3 regions of the Rhizobium sp. TBD182 genome follow, and region 1 is predicted to be linked to each of the others. Evidence: riboswitches for the same ligand, from Rfam matches in the RefSeq annotation. Region 1 holds a riboswitch; each other region holds the start of a gene.
The links. Region 1 has a riboswitch for thiamine pyrophosphate ahead of thiB (thiamine ABC transporter substrate binding subunit). Riboswitches for the same ligand answer to the same signal wherever they lie in the genome.

Region 2: linked by a shared signal. The riboswitch ahead of T18_RS09405 (ABC transporter permease) and the one ahead of thiB (thiamine ABC transporter substrate binding subunit) in region 1 are both predicted to bind thiamine pyrophosphate.
Region 3: linked by a shared signal. The riboswitch ahead of thiC (phosphomethylpyrimidine synthase ThiC) and the one ahead of thiB (thiamine ABC transporter substrate binding subunit) in region 1 are both predicted to bind thiamine pyrophosphate.

What each region holds. Positions count from the first base shown of each region.
Region 1 is NZ_BDLN01000004.1:196,322-202,428, reverse strand. Features, by position in the region: gene T18_RS15095 (M48 family metalloprotease) at 1-699, opposite strand, end outside; gene T18_RS15085 (thiamine ABC transporter ATP-binding protein) at 1,007-1,723, opposite strand; gene thiP (thiamine/thiamine pyrophosphate ABC transporter permease ThiP) at 1,720-3,345, opposite strand; gene thiB (thiamine ABC transporter substrate binding subunit) at 3,365-4,378, opposite strand; TPP riboswitch at 4,417-4,527, opposite strand; gene T18_RS15070 (VOC family protein) at 4,573-4,965, opposite strand; gene T18_RS15065 (ABC-F family ATP-binding cassette domain-containing protein) at 5,057-6,107, opposite strand, start outside.
Region 2 is NZ_BDLN01000002.1:130,003-136,109, forward strand. Features, by position in the region: gene T18_RS09395 (alpha-glucosidase) at 1-1,388, shown strand, start outside; gene T18_RS09400 (TadE/TadG family type IV pilus assembly protein) at 1,474-2,763, opposite strand; TPP riboswitch at 2,945-3,047, shown strand; gene T18_RS09405 (ABC transporter permease) at 3,176-3,961, shown strand; gene T18_RS09410 (ABC transporter substrate-binding protein) at 3,958-4,902, shown strand; gene T18_RS09415 (hydroxyethylthiazole kinase) at 4,905-5,645, shown strand; gene thiE (thiamine phosphate synthase) at 5,632-6,107, shown strand, end outside.
Region 3 is NZ_BDLN01000004.1:353,370-359,476, reverse strand. Features, by position in the region: gene thiO (glycine oxidase ThiO) at 1-281, opposite strand, end outside; gene thiC (phosphomethylpyrimidine synthase ThiC) at 283-2,106, opposite strand; TPP riboswitch at 2,201-2,312, opposite strand; gene T18_RS15800 (acyl carrier protein) at 2,493-2,744, shown strand; gene T18_RS15795 (acyl-CoA dehydrogenase family protein) at 2,744-3,925, shown strand; gene T18_RS15790 (amino acid--[acyl-carrier-protein] ligase) at 3,930-4,838, shown strand; gene T18_RS15785 (DUF1839 family protein) at 4,845-5,828, shown strand; gene T18_RS15780 (glycoside hydrolase family 2 protein) at 5,825-6,107, shown strand, end outside.

The sequences.
Region 1 (6,107 bases):
ATTTTCGGGATCAGCCGAGGAGAAACGCGCATAGGCTGCCATGGAATCCAGAAACCGCGGCGATGCGAAGGGGTCGTAGCCGGCCTCACCCAACATGCGCACGCCAATCACGTCCGCCTGCAATTCCTGCTGGCGCGAAAAAGCCGCAAGCCGCAGCTTGCCGCGCGCAAGCGCCTGCTTGCCGGCGAGATCGCTCGACAGAACCTCGGCGACCACACGGCTTGCAATCACCTCTGCCTCTTCCCGGCGCTGGCGCTCGATGCCGTGGTTTGCGGTAACGTGGCCCATCTCATGCGAAAGCACGGCCGCCACTTCCGAGGCATCGTTGGCGAGAGCCAGAAGCCCGCGTGTCACGTAAAGATACCCACCCGGCAGCGCAAAAGCGTTGATAGCAGGCGAGTTGAGGATGGTGATGCGATAGGATTGCTGCGGATTTTCCGAAACAGCCGTCAGCGCGCCGGCGATACGGGCGACAAGCCGCTCCGTCTTGGCATCACGATATTCGCCACCATAACTCGCCACAATACGCGGATGCTCGCGCGCGCCCATCTGCGCACGGGGATCGTTCTTCTGCACCTCTTCCACGGTCTGCGGATTGTCCGAAGGCCGCAAGGTGGACTGGTAGGCCGGGCTGAAGAGAGACTGACACGATGACAGGAATACGGCAGACGCCGTCAGCACGGAACACACGGCAGCCATCCTGCCCGAACGGCGAAGGCCTGAACGGGAGAAAAGCCTCCACTGCGCAGTCATGCTATTTCTCATTCTCTATGCCTGCCCCTAACGTTCCTGATCATCCGTTAATTGCAGACCAGAATAACAGATTCGCCCCAACGAGCCATGAATGTCGAAACGGTAAAAACGATCCATCAAGTCCGGAATATTCCTGAAGAACGCAATAATTCTCGTCTTTTCTCGGGCAACGACTTAAAACTGGCAAGTGCAAATTAACGCCATTGAAGTTATCTAAAGCGATTGCCAGCGGCACGCGTCGAAAATAAGGCGATCAGCCGTTCAGAAAACTGTCGACCGCCTTCACATTTTGTGTGGCGAAGAAATCTGTGGTCGAGCCAGCATAGACAACGCGGCCACGATCAAGAAAAACCACCCGCTGCGCCAGCTTTTTTATGTCGTCTGGATGGTGCGTGACAATAATCGCCGTATTTTTTGTTTCGGCATGCAAGTCGAGAAGCAGGGAGGTCATGCCCGCCCGCAGCCCCGGATCTAGCGCCGCGAAAGGCTCGTCCAGCAGCATGACAGGTTTTTTCCGGACCAGCGCACGCGCCAGCGCCGCCCTTTGCCTTTCCCCGCCGGAAAGCGTGCCCGGCAAACGTTTGTCAAAACCCGCAAGACCAACGCGTGTGAGCGCCACGTCGATCCTCTGCCTGTCTTCCGCCCGCAGCTTCAGCCCGGGGCTGATGCCGAGCGCGACATTGGTGAAGATATCGAGATGGGCGAAAAGATTATTATCCTGGAAGATCGAGGAGACCGGTCGTTCGGAAGGATCGAGCGCCTTCATGTCCCGCCCGCCGATCAGGACGCGCCCGGAATCGGGCAATTCAAAACCGGCGATGAGATTGAGGAGCGTCGACTTGCCAGAACCGGATGCACCGACGACGGCAGTCATCTGGCCTTGCGGGAATGTACAATCGAGATCGAAATCCTGCGTTCCGAGCCGCAGCCTGACCTTGTCCAGCCCCACGGCAAATTCGTCACCCGTCATATGCTCGCCCTTGCTGATTGGGATTGCCGTGAAACGCCGCCCGCGGCAAGCAGCAGGCAGACGACGCCAAGGATGAACGCGTATCCGGCGGCATCATTGGTGCGGTAGCTGCCCATATTGCTATAGACCAGCCATGGCAAGGTGATGAAATTTTCCGATCCGAACAGGGCGACCGCCCCAAGATCACCGAGCGACAGGGCCATGGCAAAGGAAAATGCCATCAGCAGCGGCCGCCGCAGAACCGGCAGATCGGCGAACCGCAGCCGCGTCAGTCCCTGAAGCCCAAGGCTGGCGGAAAGCCGGGACGTGCGTAAAAAATGGCTGGTGAAGGCTGGCTCCAGCACCCGCATGGCAAGCGGCAACGCCATCAGCATGTTGATGAGTGCCACGAGAACGGGAGCGTAAAAACTGACATCTCCAAAGGGCCGCAGCAACAGGAACCACCCGCTTCCCAGCACGACGGGCGGCACCAGCAGTACCAGCGATGACCCCGCCCCGAGCGTGGCGGACAAAAGGCGCAAGGGCTGAGCCGCGTGCCGTTTGGAACCCACGGCCTGTCGCGCACCGATGATCGCAAAGCAGCAGAGCACGACGAGAGTTGCGGAGAACGCAGCGATTGCAAGGCTGGTCGCCGCTGCACGCAGGAAGATCGGCGCTGACAAAAGACGCGGCAGATCGGCCCCCAAACCCGAGACGGTTATGGCAACAAGCGGCAGGCCGACCAGCAGAACCGCAAAAATGATTGCCGCTCCGTCCCACAGGCGCGCGCCAACACGCTTGCCGTCGAAACGGCGAACAGGGCGGCCAAGCGAGGCAATTTCCGCCTCGGGCGATGGCAAAAAGGCAAGAAGGCCGAGCAGAACTGCTGTGATTGCAATCTGCAAAACCGAAAGCGCGATTGCCCGTTGCGGATCGAAATCAAACCGCAACACCTGATAGATTGCGACCTCAAGTGTCGTCGCCGCCGGTCCACCGCCCAGCAGAAGCACTAGCGTGAAGCTGGTGGCGCAAAGCATGAAGACAAGCCCGGCAATACCGGGAACAAGCCGCGAGACGGCCGGCCACTCGATGAAGCGGAAAACCGAAACCGGCCCCATGCCAAGACTTGCCGCCATCCGCCAATATTCGCCCGGAATCCGCTCCAGCCCGGCCAGCATCAGCCGCACCGCAAGCGGCAGATTGAAAAACACATGGGCGATGAGAATGCCGGAGAGGCCGTAAATACTGAAGGGCTGCTCCGCACCGGCAAAAACAAGGGCAATATTCAAAACACCCTGCCTGCCCCAGATCGTGATGATGCCGAAGGCACCAACGATGACCGGCAGCCCCATCGGCACAGCCATCAACCTGATAATCCAAATCCGCCCGGGAAAATCCTGTCTGCGGGAGAGCGCAAGCGCCACCGGCAGGCCGAGAACAATGGAAAGAACAGTGGACAACGTTGCCTGATAGAGCGTGAAGCGCAGGATTCGCAGCGTGTAGGCATCCACGATTCCGGCGGCGGATGTACCGGCATCGAACGACAGTAGTGCTGAGACAGCAAGCGCCATGAACAGGAAAACGGCGGCAAACGCCGCCGTTCCGCCAATGATCGACCATCTGTAGTCGCGACGCAGCATCATGCGCGGGCGTGCCTCTCGCTCAGTTCATGCTCATGGCCGCAAGCCATTCGTCGATCCAGGCCTTGCGGTTCTTGGCCACCTCTTCCGGGTCCATCAGGAAGGTCTTCTGCGGTACGACGAGTTTGGAAAATGCCTCGGGCAGGGGCGTGGACGTTGCCGCGACCGGCATCATCCAGTTGTTTTCCGGAATGGCATCCTGAAATCCTGATGTGAGCGTGAAAGCGAGGAACTGCTTCGCCAGTTCCTTGTGCGGCGCGTTTTTGAGAAGGCCGGAAACCTCGATCTGGATGTAGTGCCCCTCGGAAAAACCCGCGGCCTGATAGCGATCCGTCTTTTCCGAGACCATGTGATAGGCAGGCGACGTGGTGTAGGAGAGCACCATCGGCACCTCACCCTTGGTGAAAAGGCCATAGGATTCCGACCAGCCCGGCGTGACGGTGAGAATGCGCTTCCGGAGCTTCGCCCAGGCTTCCGGTGCCTTGTCGCCGTAAACGGACTTCACCCAGAGCAGCAGGCCAAGCCCCGGCGTGGAGGTGCGCGGGTCCTGAATGGCGATTTTCTGTGAAGGATCGCCGTCCACCAGATCCTTCAGGCTCGTCGGCGGATTTTTTATCGTCTGCGTGTCATAGACAACGGCGAAATGACCGTAGTCGTAAGGGACGAAAATGTCGTCCTTGTAACCGCCCGGCACCTTGGCCGCCGATGCATCGATACCGCTGATATCGAAGAGGCCGGTCTGTTTCGCTTCCGCGACCAGATTGGTGTCGAGACCAACAACGACATCCGCCTTCGAACCCGCCCCTTCAAGCTTCAGGCGGTTGAGCAGCGCCACGCCATCCGCCACACCGACGAAATTGACCGTGCAATTGCACACTTTCTCGAAGGCCTCTTTCACCTTGGGGCCGGGACCCCATTCGGAAACGAAGCTTTCATAGGTGTAGACGGTCAGTTCCTGTCTGTCCTGAGCAGTGGCAATACCGGGCAGAAACAACGAAACGGCAACGAGGGAATTCAGGAAAAGACGACGGCGCACGGGTATCTCCTCAAAAAACGAAAAGGGAAATAGCCGCTTGCCTTAAGCCGTCTAATCCCTCCGCCGGTATGAACCGGATCAGGTTCTTCGGGTTGGCAAGCCTCTCAGCCTTTTGCACGCAAGCACAAAAGACACCCCGTTAGATCAAGATGATGATGTAGTCCCGCTGTCTCTGATTGGCAAGATGGCTGCCGTCAGGCCTGCTGCACCATGTGCACCAGTTCCCAGACATGGCCGTCGGGATCCTGAAAACTACCGGCATACATGAAACCGTGATCCTGAACCGGTTTCCAGCTGCTGCCGCCCGAGGCGAGCGCCGTTTCGATCATCCGGTCGATTTCCTCACGGCTTCCCGCTGTGAGACAGGTCAGGACCTCGGTGCTGCGTGTGGCGTCGGCGATATCGCCATTGATGAAATCACGAAAACGCTCCTCCTGAAGAAGCATCACGAAGATGTTCTCCTCAACGATCATGCAGAGCGTGCGGTCATCCGAATATTCCGGATTGAATGTGAAACCGAGAGCCGTGAAGAAGCTTCTCGATGTCTCGATATTCTTGACCGGCAGATTGACGAAGATCATGCGCATTTTCTGAACTCCTCCGAACCCGCACAGGAAACGGCAATTCCGCCTCCCTGTCAAAGGTGGATGAGACCTCAGTCAAGAAATCGCGACCAAGTCACCCTTCAATTTCCTCGCGCAGCATCTCCAGCTCCAGCCATTCCTCTTCCATGGCTTCGAGCTTTTCGCGCAGCTTCGTCATTTCCTGCGCCAGCGTATTGAAGGTAGCCGGGTCCTTGGTGAACAGATTGGGATCGGCCATGCGCTGCTCACGCTTGGCGATTTCGCCCTGCGCCTTCTCCATTTCCTTTGGAAGGTTTTCGAGCGCAAATTTTTGCTTGAAGGAAAGCTTGCCCTTGGCCTTTGAAGGGTCCTGCGACGCGGAGGCGGAAGGGGCGGTCTTTGCCTTTTCCTGCTTCTCCGCCTTGCGCTTTTCTTCCGCAGCACCCTTGCGTTGCGCCATCATGTCCGAATAGCCGCCGGCATATTCGATCCAGCGTCCATCCGGCTGGTCCGGATTGGCGGGCGCGATTGTGGAGGTGACGGTACGGTCGAGGAAGTCGCGGTCGTGGCTGACGAGAATGACCGTGCCGGAAAAGCCCGCAACGATTTCCTGCAACAGATCGAGCGTTTCGATATCGAGATCGTTGGTCGGCTCGTCAAGGATCAGCAGGTTGGTAGGCCGCGCCAGAATGCGCGCAAGAATAAGACGGGCGCGCTCACCACCGGAGAGGTTGCGGATGGGCGTGCGGGCCTGTTCCGGCTGGAACAGGAAGTCCTTCATGTAACCCGTCACATGTTTCAACTCGCCATTGACCAGCAAATTGTCGCCGCGACCGTCGGTGAGGTAATGAGCGAGCGTATCGTTTGGATTGAGATCCTCACGCTTCTGATCAAGCGTCGCGATTTCCAGATTGGTGCCGAGCTTTACCGTGCCACTATCGGGCTGAAGCTGGCCGGTCAGCATCTTCAAAAGCGTTGTCTTGCCGGCACCGTTCGGCCCGACGAGACCGATGCAATCACCGCGATGCACCCGCAGCGAAAACGGCGCGATGATCACGCGCTCGCCGTAAGACTTGGTGATTGCGTCTGCCTCGATGACCAGTTTGCCGGATTCCCGCACCTCCGCAGCCGTCGCCTGCACGCTGCCCTGCGGTCCCTTGTGGCCG
Region 2 (6,107 bases), on a different contig from region 1:
TCCCCGAGAGGATCGAGTTTTTCACCGGCGATCGTTTCACCGATATCGTTTCCGCCCTCTCGCTGCGGTTCGGACGCCAGCCGGAACTGCCGGAGTGGGTCTATGGCGGCGCGATCATCGGGTTAAAGGATGGCGCCAACTCCTTTGCCCGGCTGGAAAAAATCCGCGCTGCCGGAACCAAGGTCTCCGGCCTGTGGTGCGAGGACTGGGTGGGGCTTCGCCAGACATCATTCGGCGCCCGGCTCTTCTGGGACTGGCAGGCCAATGAGGCGCGTTATCCGCATTTGCGTCAGAAGATCGCGGAGCTTGCCGATCAGGGCATTCGTTTTCTGGGATACGTGAACCCCTATCTCTGCGTCGACGGCCCGCTTTTTCCGGAGGCGGAGGCGGCCGGTTATTTCGCCACCGGCGCGGACGGCAAGACGGCGCTCGTGGATTTCGGCGAGTTCGATTGTGGCGTGGTCGATTTCACCAATCCGGCCGCAGCCGAGTGGTTTGCCGAAGAGATCATCGGCAAGAATATGCTGGATTTCGGCCTTTCCGGCTGGATGGCCGATTTCGGCGAATATCTGCCGATCGACATCACGCTATCGAACGGCATCGACGCCAAGCTGATGCACAATGCCTGGCCGACGCTCTGGGCAGAGGTCAACGCCAAGGCTGTTGAAAGCCGTGGCAAAACCGGCGAAGCGCTGTTCTTCATGCGGGCGGGCTTTACCGGTGTGCAAGCCCACTGCCCGCTGCTGTGGGGCGGCGACCAGTCCGTCGATTTTTCCCGCCATGACGGTCTCGTCACCGTCATATGCGGTGCGCTGTCCTCCGGTCTTCTCGGCAATGCCTATCACCATTCCGATATTGGCGGTTATACCAGCCTGTTCGGCAATGTCAGAACCCCGGAACTCATCATGCGCTGGACGGAGATGGCAGCCTTTACTCCTGTCATGCGAACCCATGAGGGCAATCGCCCGCGCGACAATCTCCAGATCGATCAGGACGAGACCGTTCTTGGCCATTTTGCCCGCATGACGGCAATCTATGTCGCACTCGCCCCCTATCTGAAATCGCTTTCCACTGAAGCGGCCGAAAACGGCCTGCCGGTACAGCGCCCGCTTTTCCTGCATCATGAGAACGACCGGCAGACCTATGCCATTCAGGACAGCTATCTCTATGGGGCCGACATGCTGGTCGCACCAGTGTGGAAGGCGGGGGAGACGCAGCGCACGCTTTACCTTCCGGGCGATGGGGAATGGATGCATCTTTGGAATGGCGCGCGGTATTTTGGCGGGCACGAGATCACCGTGGAGGCTCCGATAGGCCAGCCGGCTGTGTTCTACCGCGCTGAAACGCCCTTTACTGCGTTATTTGAACAGCTTCGCAATATCGCTTGAAGCATCACCTTCCGGCCATTTCCAAAAAACGCCGCAAATATTGCGGCGTTCAACCGATGCTCTAACAGGCCTCGCTAAACGGCCATCAGCCCGTCAGGCGTGGTGATGTAATGGCTTTCTTGAACAGCACCGTCATCGCGTCACTGATGCCCTGGGAGGGGCTGACTTCGAAATACAGGCCCGGGGAAGCGCAGCTCTGCATGCGTGAGCCGATTTCCGCCTGAAAGGGCTTGATCCAGCTATTATACCAGTCATTCGTCGGCAGCGGCAGATAGGTGGTATAAAGCACCGCGATACGAAAACCCTTTTCCTTCAGTTTCGTACAGTCTTTGATGTCGATCGGCTCCTGACAGCGGCCTCCCGTCAGTTTTTTCGTACAGGAGGACGGCTTGTAACTGTCGCCCACCCCGTCTGAAACAAAGAAAATAACCTTATCCGGGTTCGCCGAGCTTGCGCCCGTGCCCGAACTGCCGACCTTATCTCCAATCTGGATCAGTGCCCGGTCGAAATCTGTTTGCTGGTCGTTGTTGTATCCCTGATAGGGGATTGACATAAGGTTGATTTCACCAGCTTTTTTCTTTGCTGCGTCCAGATCCGATGTCAGCGAAACGACCTCAAGCAGCTTGGTATCTTCCGCCCGTTCCCCGAAGGTATAGACGGCCATGCGATATTGATTGCTGCTTTTGCGCGTGGACTTTGCCGTGTCCATCAGGCTGGCGGTTGCCTTGGCAACCACGTCGATACGCGTCGTAACCCCGAGTTTCTTGGCCTTGAAGTAATAGCTGTTCGGGTCTGCCACGCCGTCCTTCACGATGTGGCAGGCAAAAGCGCATTTATCGCCAGTGTTCGCAACCAGGGTGGCAACATCCGTGGGTGTCGCGCCCACTCCCATGGAGGGCGTATTATCAAGCAGAAGATAGAAATCGCTGAAGGTTTCCGTTTCGTATTTGGCCGTGGCCGTGCCGGCAACCGAAACGAAATCCTTCCCCAGAAGCCCTGAGAGGGTCGTGCTGACCGACGCCTTGAAGCTGACGGACGACTCGACCACATTGCCGTGCTTGATCACCGAGACATCGACAGAGGTAATGGTGTAGTCCGCGTCGCCGCGCTGATTGCCATCGAAGAATGCCCGGGCTTCTTCATTGCCGACGGGAATGACACCGTCCCCCGACATCTTCTTTGCCGCCTGAACACTTGCGGACATATCGGCGACTGCCGCCAGAGCCGCGGAATCCGCCGCCTGCTGCAGATCGGCTTTGACCGACATGCCGCGCGTAATATCGAGCGCCACACCGGCAGCCCCGCACAGAGGCACCATGAGCAGCGCGGTCAGAATGCCAAAATTTCCAGATTTCTCTCGCCAGAAGTTTTTCAAGTTCGCCCCCAACCAATCTGGGAGCTGAAGCTAATACAGCGGAATTGAAAAGCGGTTTCAATAAATAACTAATTTTTGATAAACTTAATATAATCGACAACTAATATGTTCGCGGCAAATTCGCCAATATTCTCGTTAACTTTCAACGTTGACATTACTTCAAAACCCTCCTAGCAAAACAGTCTCTTCCGAGGGGAGCACCTGACGGTGCTGAGATGGCGATGAGCCGGACCCTTGAACCTGATCCGGGTCATGCCGGCGTAGGAACGGAAACTGTAGCGCGTTTGCGGTACTGCCCTTTCTCTTCTCCGCTTTGCCCGGATCTCCGTGATCGCCACAGCTGGAGACCGAACGATGATGATGAAACATCCTTCCCTTCGTATACGGTACGGCTGCGTCTGAGCCCCGGCCGATGCGTGCCTCCCATGCGCTGAAGGGCGTCGTTCTTATTCTGATTGTCTGGCAGCTGGGCATCTGGCTGCTTGCACCGCCCCGCTACATCCTGCCCTCGCCGGCCGATGTTGCCGCAGCACTCCTGCGCCAGCCAGCCTTCCTGTTCGGACAGGCCATGGTGACATCAGGTGAAATGGCTGTCGGGCTTGCGGCTGGCATTGCCGCCGGCATTCTCGTTGCCTTTACGATTGCCGCCGTCCCGCGTTTTGGCCGCCTCGTCTGGCCCATGGTTCTCGTGTTGCAGGCATTTCCGGTCTTCGTGCTGGCCCCCATTCTCGTACTCTGGTTCGGTTTCGGCATGGCCTCGAAAGTTGTCATGACGGCGATCATCATCTTTTTCCCCGTCGCTTCAGCCTTCACCGACGGCCTCAATCGCACGGATCGGACAATCCTCGATGCCGCCTCGCTGACAGAGGCGAGCCACTGGCAAATCCTCACCCGGCTGCGTGTGCCGCTGGCGCTTCCCTCACTCATTTCCGGGCTGAGGGTCGCAGCTCCGCTCGCCCCGCTCGGCGCGGTCATTGGCGAATGGGTGGGCGCCTCCGCCGGGCTCGGTTTTGTCATGATCCAGTCCAATGCCCGCATGCAGACCGACACAATGTTCGCCGCCATGACCATTCTCGCCCTCATGGCGGTGCTGCTGCGGCTTGTCGTCGACCGGGCAACGGCCAACCTCGCCCCCTGGGCCAAAGAAACAGACCATCTCATTCCTTTCAAACATTTGCGGAGACTTTCGGCACCATGAAACGAACTCTTCTTTCCCTCGTCGTCGCGGCAGCAAGCGTGCTTTCGCCTGTGCAATCGCAGGCGGCCGACAAGCTTACCGTGTTGCTGGAATGGTTCGTGAACCCGGACCATGCCCCGATGGTGATTGCCAAGGAACGCGGCCTTTTCGCCGATGCAGGGCTGGAGGTCGAGTTGATCCCGCCCGCAGACCCATCCGCCGTACCGCGTCTGGTCTCGGCAAAGCAGGCCGATATCGGTGTACACTACCAGCCGAACCTCTATCTCGACCACGATGCAGGGCTGCCGCTCGTCCGTTTCGGCACGCTGGTCGAAACGCCGCTGAACACCGTCACCGTTCTGGCCGACGGGCCGATCAAGAGCCTGAAGGACCTGAAAGGCAAGAAGGTCGGCTTCTCGGTTTCCGGTTTCGAGGATGCGATGCTGAAGCGCATGCTGGAGAAGGAGGGACTGACAAAGGACGATGTTGAACTGGTCAACGTCAATTTCTCACTCTCGCCATCCCTGATCGCCGGCAAGGTCGATGCCACGCTTGGCGGCTTCCGTAATTTCGAACTGACGCAGATGAAGCTTGAAGGCCACGAAGGCCGCTCGTTCTTCCCCGAGGAACATGGCGTGCCCGCCTATGACGAGCTCATCTTCGTCACCCATCGTGATCTCGTGAAAGATAGCCGCCTGCCGCGTTTTCTCTCGGCCGTTGAGCAGGCTGCTATTTTCATCACCAACCACCCGCAAGAATCCTGGCAGCTTTTCATCAAGGCCTATCCGAACCTTGACGACGGGCTGAACAAGCAGGCGTTTTTCGATACGCTGCCGCGTTTCGCCAAACGTCCAGCCGCACTCGATCGCACCCGCTACACACGCTTCGGCACCTTCATGCAGGACATGCAACTGATCAAGCGGGCGCCGGCGGCGGAAGACATTGCCGTGGAGTTGCAATAACCATGGCAAACAGTTTTCCGACTGCGGCGAAGGCCGCAGAGATCCTCGAAAGGGTAAGGCAGACGCGCCCGCGCGTGCATTGCCTGATGAACACCGTGGTACAGAAATTCACCGCGGACGGCATTACCGTTGTCGGCGGCATACCCTCGATGACAACCTCACTCGAAGAAATCGGTGCTTTCGTCACGAAAGCCGATGCGGTAACGATCAATCTCGGCACGCTCGACGCCGACCGGCGAAAAGTCATTCGATTTGCCGTCGAGATCGCCCGCGCGGCTGGCAAGCCGTGGATTCTGGACCCCGTGCATTGCGACTATTCGCCATCGCGACTGGCGTTCGCGCGTGACCTGATCTCGCTTGGACCCACCATCGTGCGCGGCAACAGCGCTGAGATGAGCCTGATCGGTGCTGTTCCGAACGCCATCAGGATAGAGACCGGACCTGTCGATAACCTGCGCGACGCCACAAGGAGTGTCAGAATCGTCAACGGTCACCCGTGGATGGCGAAGGTGACAGGCACGGGTTGCCTATCGGGTGGGGTCATCGCCGCCTTCATGGCGGTGGAAAAAGACGCACTGACGGCCGCCGCCGCCGCCCTCGCCATCACGGGTGTCGCAGCCGAACTGGCAGCGAAAAACGCCAAAGGCCCCGGCACATTCGAGCCGGCATTTCTCGATGTGCTTTCAGAAATTTCCGGCGAAGACATAATAAACGATGCGAGGATTGAGCATGAACAAGGTTGATTACCGTCTCAACGCGTTGGTCGATGCGAGCCTCGGCGATGTTGCGCCCTTGGGCGAGCTTGCTCTGGCGGCCGCACTCAACGGCGCGACCATTCTCCAATATCGCGACAAACACGCCTCCACGCGGGAGATGATCGAAAACGCCAGCGCAATTCGCGAAGCCATTGCCGGCACGGGCGTGCCGCTGGTCATCAACGACCGGGTGGATGTGGCGCTCGCCTCTGGCGCGGACGGGGTGCATCTCGGCGCCGATGATATGGATGCCAAAACCGCCAGACGCATCCTTGGAGATAAGGCGATCATCGGCCTCACCGTCAAGAACCGCGCCGATGCCGAGCGGGCGGCCTCCATGCCCGCCGATTACGCCTGCATTGGTGGCGTGTTCGAAACCGTTTCCAAGGTCAATCCAGACAAGCCTGTCGGCCTCGACGGCTTTACGACGCTCCGCACTCTGCTCCGCGA
Region 3 (6,107 bases), 160 kb from region 1:
GCTTTGTCGCGGGCGGGCGCGACGACCAGCGTGCCGTGTCTGATGACAAGGCCGGGGGTCGCCTCATCCCACCAGTCGAGAGCCGCCTGGCCGAGCGTCAGTACCGCCTCGTCCGCACTTTCACGCTCGCACCAGGGCGCCAGCATTCCGCCCGCATAAAAGGATGCGCCGCGCGAGGCTTCAGCATTGCGCTCCGAAACCTCCACGGTTGCGCCGCGCCGCGCCAGTTCGAAGGCCGCCGTCAGACCGGCGACCCCCGTTCCCTTAACAAGGACACGCATGCTACTGGCCGTCTGCCGGGGTCGTGAGCGGCATGTAAAGCTCGCCACCTTCCTTGAAGCGCGCGGCCATGGCCTCCAGCCCTTCCTTCTGCGCCTCGGCGCGGATGTCGTGGGAAATCCGCATTGAGCAGAATTTCGGCCCGCACATGGAGCAAAAATGTGCGACCTTGTGCGCCTCCTTCGGCAGGGTCTCGTCATGGAACGAGCGCGCCGTGTCCGGATCCAGCGACAGGTTGAACTGGTCTTCCCAACGGAACTCGAACCTTGCACGCGACAGCGCATCGTCCCGCACCTGTGCCGCCGGATGCCCCTTGGCGAGATCGGCCGCGTGAGCCGCGATCTTGTAGGTGATGACACCGACCTTCACGTCGTTACGATCAGGCAGACCCAGATGTTCCTTCGGCGTGACATAGCAGAGCATCGCCGTGCCAAACCAGCCGATCATCGCTGCCCCGATGCCGGAAGTGATGTGGTCGTAACCGGGGGCGATATCGGTCGTCAGCGGCCCAAGCGTATAAAAGGGCGCCTCACCGCAGGTCTTCAGCTGCTTGTCCATGTTCTCCTTGATCTTGTGCATCGGCACATGGCCGGGGCCCTCGATCATGACCTGGCAATCCTTCGCCCATGCGATCTGTGTCAACTCACCGAGCGTCTCCAGCTCGGCAAATTGCGCGGCGTCGTTGGCGTCGGCAATCGAACCGGGCCGCAACCCGTCACCCAGCGAGAAGGAAACATCATAGGCACGGCAGATGTCGCAGATCTCGTCGAAATGCTCGTAGAGGAAGCTTTCCTTGTGATGATGCAGACACCACTTGGCCATAATCGACCCGCCGCGCGAGACGATACCGGTGACACGGTTGACGGTAAGCGGAATGTAATGCAGCCGAACACCGGCATGGATGGTGAAATAATCCACGCCTTGCTCCGCCTGTTCGATCAACGTGTCGCGGAACACTTCCCAGTTCAGGTCCTCGGCAATGCCGTTGACCTTCTCCAGCGCCTGATAAAGCGGCACCGTGCCGATCGGTACCGGCGAATTGCGGATGATCCATTCGCGGATATTGTGGATGTTGCGCCCGGTCGAAAGGTCCATGACGGTATCGGCACCCCAGCGGATCGCCCAGACCATCTTCTCCACCTCTTCGGCCATGGAGGAGGTGACGGCGGAATTGCCGATATTGGCGTTGATCTTGACCAGAAAATTACGGCCGATGATCATCGGCTCAAGCTCGAGGTGATTGATGTTGGCCGGGATGATGGCGCGACCCGATGCGACTTCCTGACGGACGAACTCTGGCGTCACATAATCGGGTATCTGCGCGCCAAAACTCTCCCCATCACGAGCCAGCTTCTCCTTCGCCGCTTCGCGCCCCAGATTTTCGCGGATGGCGATGAACTCCATTTCCGGCGTGATGATGCCTGCCCGTGCATAGGCAAGCTGCGTTACGGCTTTTCCTTCCGTGGCCCTCAGCGGCTGGTGGCGCACGGCAAATTCAGGCGTCAGCCGCTCGCCGGTGGCAAAGCCGTTATCCTCCGGTTTGACGTGCCGACCGTCGTAAGCCGCGACATCGCCGCGCGCTACAACCCAGTCGTGACGCAGGCGCGGCAGACCCTTTTCGATCAAAACGTTATGCAATGGATCGGTATAGGGGCCCGAGGAATCATAGACCGTGACCGGCGGTTCTCCCGCCGTCGGGTGGACGGCGATTTCGCGCATCGGCACGCGAATATGTGGATGCAAAATTCCGGTTTTGTGGATTTTCGTGGAGGCGGGATGCGGCCCGGTTGTGACGACAAGCGGGATATTCTTGGCAACGATATTCATCATGAGGCTCCAAAGTTTGACAGTGGAGACCCAGTTCGAGCCGGAATGATGGAAAATACCGACGCGCCGGCAGCGCAAGTTACACGCAATCCGACCTTCGGTCTTTGCACCGTCCCTACGCCAGTATGAACTGGATCAGGTTCAACGGGTCACTGCGCATAAAAGCAGAATCTCAGCCCCTTGACGGGACACCCCTGGTGAATGGACACAAGAGAAAACACCGCCCGACATTTGTCAAGGGTGCTGCTGATGGCTGGCAAAGGTGGACGAACAACAAATGCGCCGTTAGTGGTAATTAACCTAACGGTTTAGGCGAATATTATCGTTTTCAAATTAACGATAAGCACAAACCATCCTGATGTTAAATTCATGGGAGATAAGTCGGAATGAATGCGACTATTCGTGAAATACTGGCAAAATTCGGCCAGCTTCCTACCCCCGTCGATACGATTGAAAACGAAGCAGATCTTTATGCGGCAGGTCTTTCTTCCTTTGCATCGGTGCAATTGATGCTGGGTATCGAGGAAGCTTTCGATATCGAATTCCCCGACAACCTCTTGAACCGCAAGTCCTTTGCCAGCATCAAGGCCATTGAAGACACCGTTAAGCTCATTCTGGATGGTAAAGAGGCAGCCTGATGAATGTGACCGTTGCGCCGCAGGATGAAACGCTGTCCGCGCGCGCAAGCCGCGTCGCAGCAATTGCCGCCAAACACGCGGACGAGGTGGACGTCACCGGTCGCTTCCCGGAGGAAGCCATCAAGGCGCTGAGACAAGAGCGCCTTCTCGGCATTCAGGTCCCGTCCTCTCTTGGTGGCGAAGGCGCATCCATACAGCAAATCGCCGATATCTGCGCCCGGCTTGGCCAAGCCTGTTCGGCAACCGCGATGATTTTCGCCATGCACCACATCAAGGCATCGAGCCTTGTGGAACACGGCGAGACAAGCCCATGGCATGCGGGTTTCATGAGCCGCATTGCAAGCGAACAGCTTCTGCTCGCCTCGGCCACGACCGAAGGCGGAATCGGCGGCAATCTGCGCAATTCCATCTGCGCGATTGAGGTCGAAGCAGACATCTGCCGGCTGGAGAAGGACGCCACCGTCATTTCCTACGGCAGCAATGCGGATGCCATCCTCATCACCTCGCGCACCCACAAGGATGCCGCCCCGGCCGATCAGGTGATGACCGTCTTCCTGAAAGATCAGTACAAGCTCGAGAAGACCCATGTCTGGGACACACTCGGCATGCGCGGCACCTGTTCGGACGGTTTCCTGTTCCGCGGCGAGGCGCCGGCGGTGCAGATATTCCCAAAACCCTTTGCGGAAATCGCCGCTCAATCCATGCTTGCAAGCTCGCATCTTCTGTGGAGTGCCGTGTGGTATGGCATCGCGTCGGATGCGGTGCTGCGCGCGCAATCCTTCGTCAGGACGGCAGCACGCAAGTCGCCCGGTGTCACACCGCCAGGCGCTATCCACATTGCCGAAATTTCCACCAAATTGCAGGTGGTCAAATCCAACGTCATTGCGGGCGTAAAGGCTTACGAAGACACCAAGAGCGACCCGGACAAGCTGATGTCCATGGCGTTCGCGGTTGCCATGAACAATGTGAAGATCTGTTCTTCGGAAACCATTCTAGAGATCATCGACCAAGCGATGCTGGTCTGCGGCATCATGGGTTACAAGAACGGTACGCCCTACAGCCTTGGCCGACACCTTCGCGACGCGCATTCCGCGCGCCTGATGATTTCCAACGACCGTATTCTCGGCAATTCCGCCAATCTCCTGCTGGTTCACAAGCAGGACACCAGCCTCTTGGGATAAGACCATGGATATGCAAACATCTTTTCTCGATCGACTGTTCGAAGAAGGCCTGCTGATTGAAACGGGTGTCGATGGTCTTTACGGACGCAGCGGTCAGTTCGAGGATGTCATTGCGGCATTCGAACGCCTGATCGACCGCACCGGCGGCCCGGACAGTGCAGAGGCGATCCGCTTCCCGCCCGGCATCAACCGCGCCTATTTCGAAAAGAGCGGTTACATGAAAAGCTTCCCGCAGCTTGCGGGCACGGTGCATTCCTTCTGCGGTTGCGAACTTGACCATGTCAGCCTTCTCAAATCCATGGATGAGGGCGGCGACTGGACAAAGGACCAGAAAGCCACAGATATCGTGCTGACGCCGGCCGCTTGCTACCCTCTTTATCCGACCATCGCCAAGCGCGGCGCATTGCCTTCCGGCGGCGGTCTCTACGACATCCAGTCCTATTGTTTCCGCCATGAGCCCTCCAAGGACCCGGCACGTCAGCAGCTTTTCCGCATGCGGGAATATGTGCGCATGGGCACGGAGAGTGATGTGACCGAATTCCGCCAGACATGGATGGATCGCGGCGTGGCGATGATGGAAGCCGTGGGCCTTGATGTGACCATCGACGTGGCCAACGATCCCTTCTTCGGCCGCGCCGGCAAAATGCTCGCCAACAACCAGCGCGACCAGAACCTGAAATTCGAACTGTTGATCCCCGTCACATCCGCCACCAACCCGACGGCCTGCATGAGCTTCAATTACCATCAGGACGCCTTTGGCCAGAAATGGGGATTGAACCTCGACAATGGTGATGTGGCTCACACTGCCTGCGTCGGTTTCGGCCTTGAGCGCATTGCGCTGGCACTTTTTGCGCATCACGGACTGGATGTAAAAACATGGCCCGAAAAGGCCTTGAAAACACTCTGGGGCTAACCATTCATGCGGCAGATTTTCCCCGGTCTCGATCCCAAAAACTATGTGCAGCAACCGCTTCATTCTTCGGAAAGAATGTGGCCGGAGACCAATTGCTACATCGATTTGTGGATCGAGGTGCTGGCCTCGAAAGGGTTGCCGCCTGAGGCCATGTTCGGCTTCACACTCACGCAGGATTTCGAAGGCGACCAGTTCACCTTCTTCAAGGTGCCGCTGGAAGATCTGGAAGCACTTTATGGCGTTCGCGCCACCGAACTTGCGATCTTCGACCGGGTGGAAAACCATATCGAAGCGCAGCTGGAGCGCGGTCGCATCTGCCTGATCGAGATGGACAGCTTCTATATGCCCGATACCCACGGGGTGGGCTACCGGAAGGAACATGGCAAGACCACCATCGCCATCAACCGGCTGGACCTTGCAAACCGGGAACTCGATTATTTCCACAATGCCGGCTTTTTCCACCTGTCGGGCGAAGATTTCGACGGCCTGTTCCAGCATCACCTGTCAGAGAGCGAGCCGCCCTTCCTGCCCTACACGGAATTTGCGAAATTCGCAGACAGCAACCCTTCGCCGGCGCATATCCGCAAAACGGCCGAACGGCTGCTGAAGTTTCATTTTTCACGGCGACCATCCGACAATCCGGTCAGGGCTTTTGCAGCCGTGTTTCCGGCTCAGGTCGAGAAGGTGGCAGACCGTCCGTTTGGCTTTTTCCACAAATATGCCTTCAATACGCTGCGCCAGCTCGGCGCCAATTTCGAACTGGCGGCGAGCCACCTCGAATGGCTGGACAAGAGCAAATTTGCTGAAGCGAGAGACCACGCGCTGCGCATATCCGAGGTCGCCAAGACCGTGCAGTTCCAGCTCGCTCGCGCCGTCACACGCCGTAAATTCGACGCGCTCGCCTCGGTGCTCGATCCGGCTGCGGAAGCATGGGATGGTGTGATGGAAGCCCTTGCGGCAAAATTGTCGAACACCAGCGAGGCCGCGTGAGGACTTATCTTCCGCGCGAAAGCGAAAAATTACTAAGCGAAGGCTGGACGCTGACACTGACGTCCGCCAACGCCTGCGAAACGCCCTCGGAAATTCCCGCAACCCTTGAAAGCTTCCACGTATCCGTTCCCGGAACAGTGGCGCAAGCTCTGGAACTGGCCGGGAAATTCGACCGTTTCAATCCGACACCATTGAACGACAGGGATGCCTGGTACCGTCTGACGATGATTTCCGATGTGCGGGAGCGGGCGATCCTGCGCTTCGACGGCCTGTCGACGA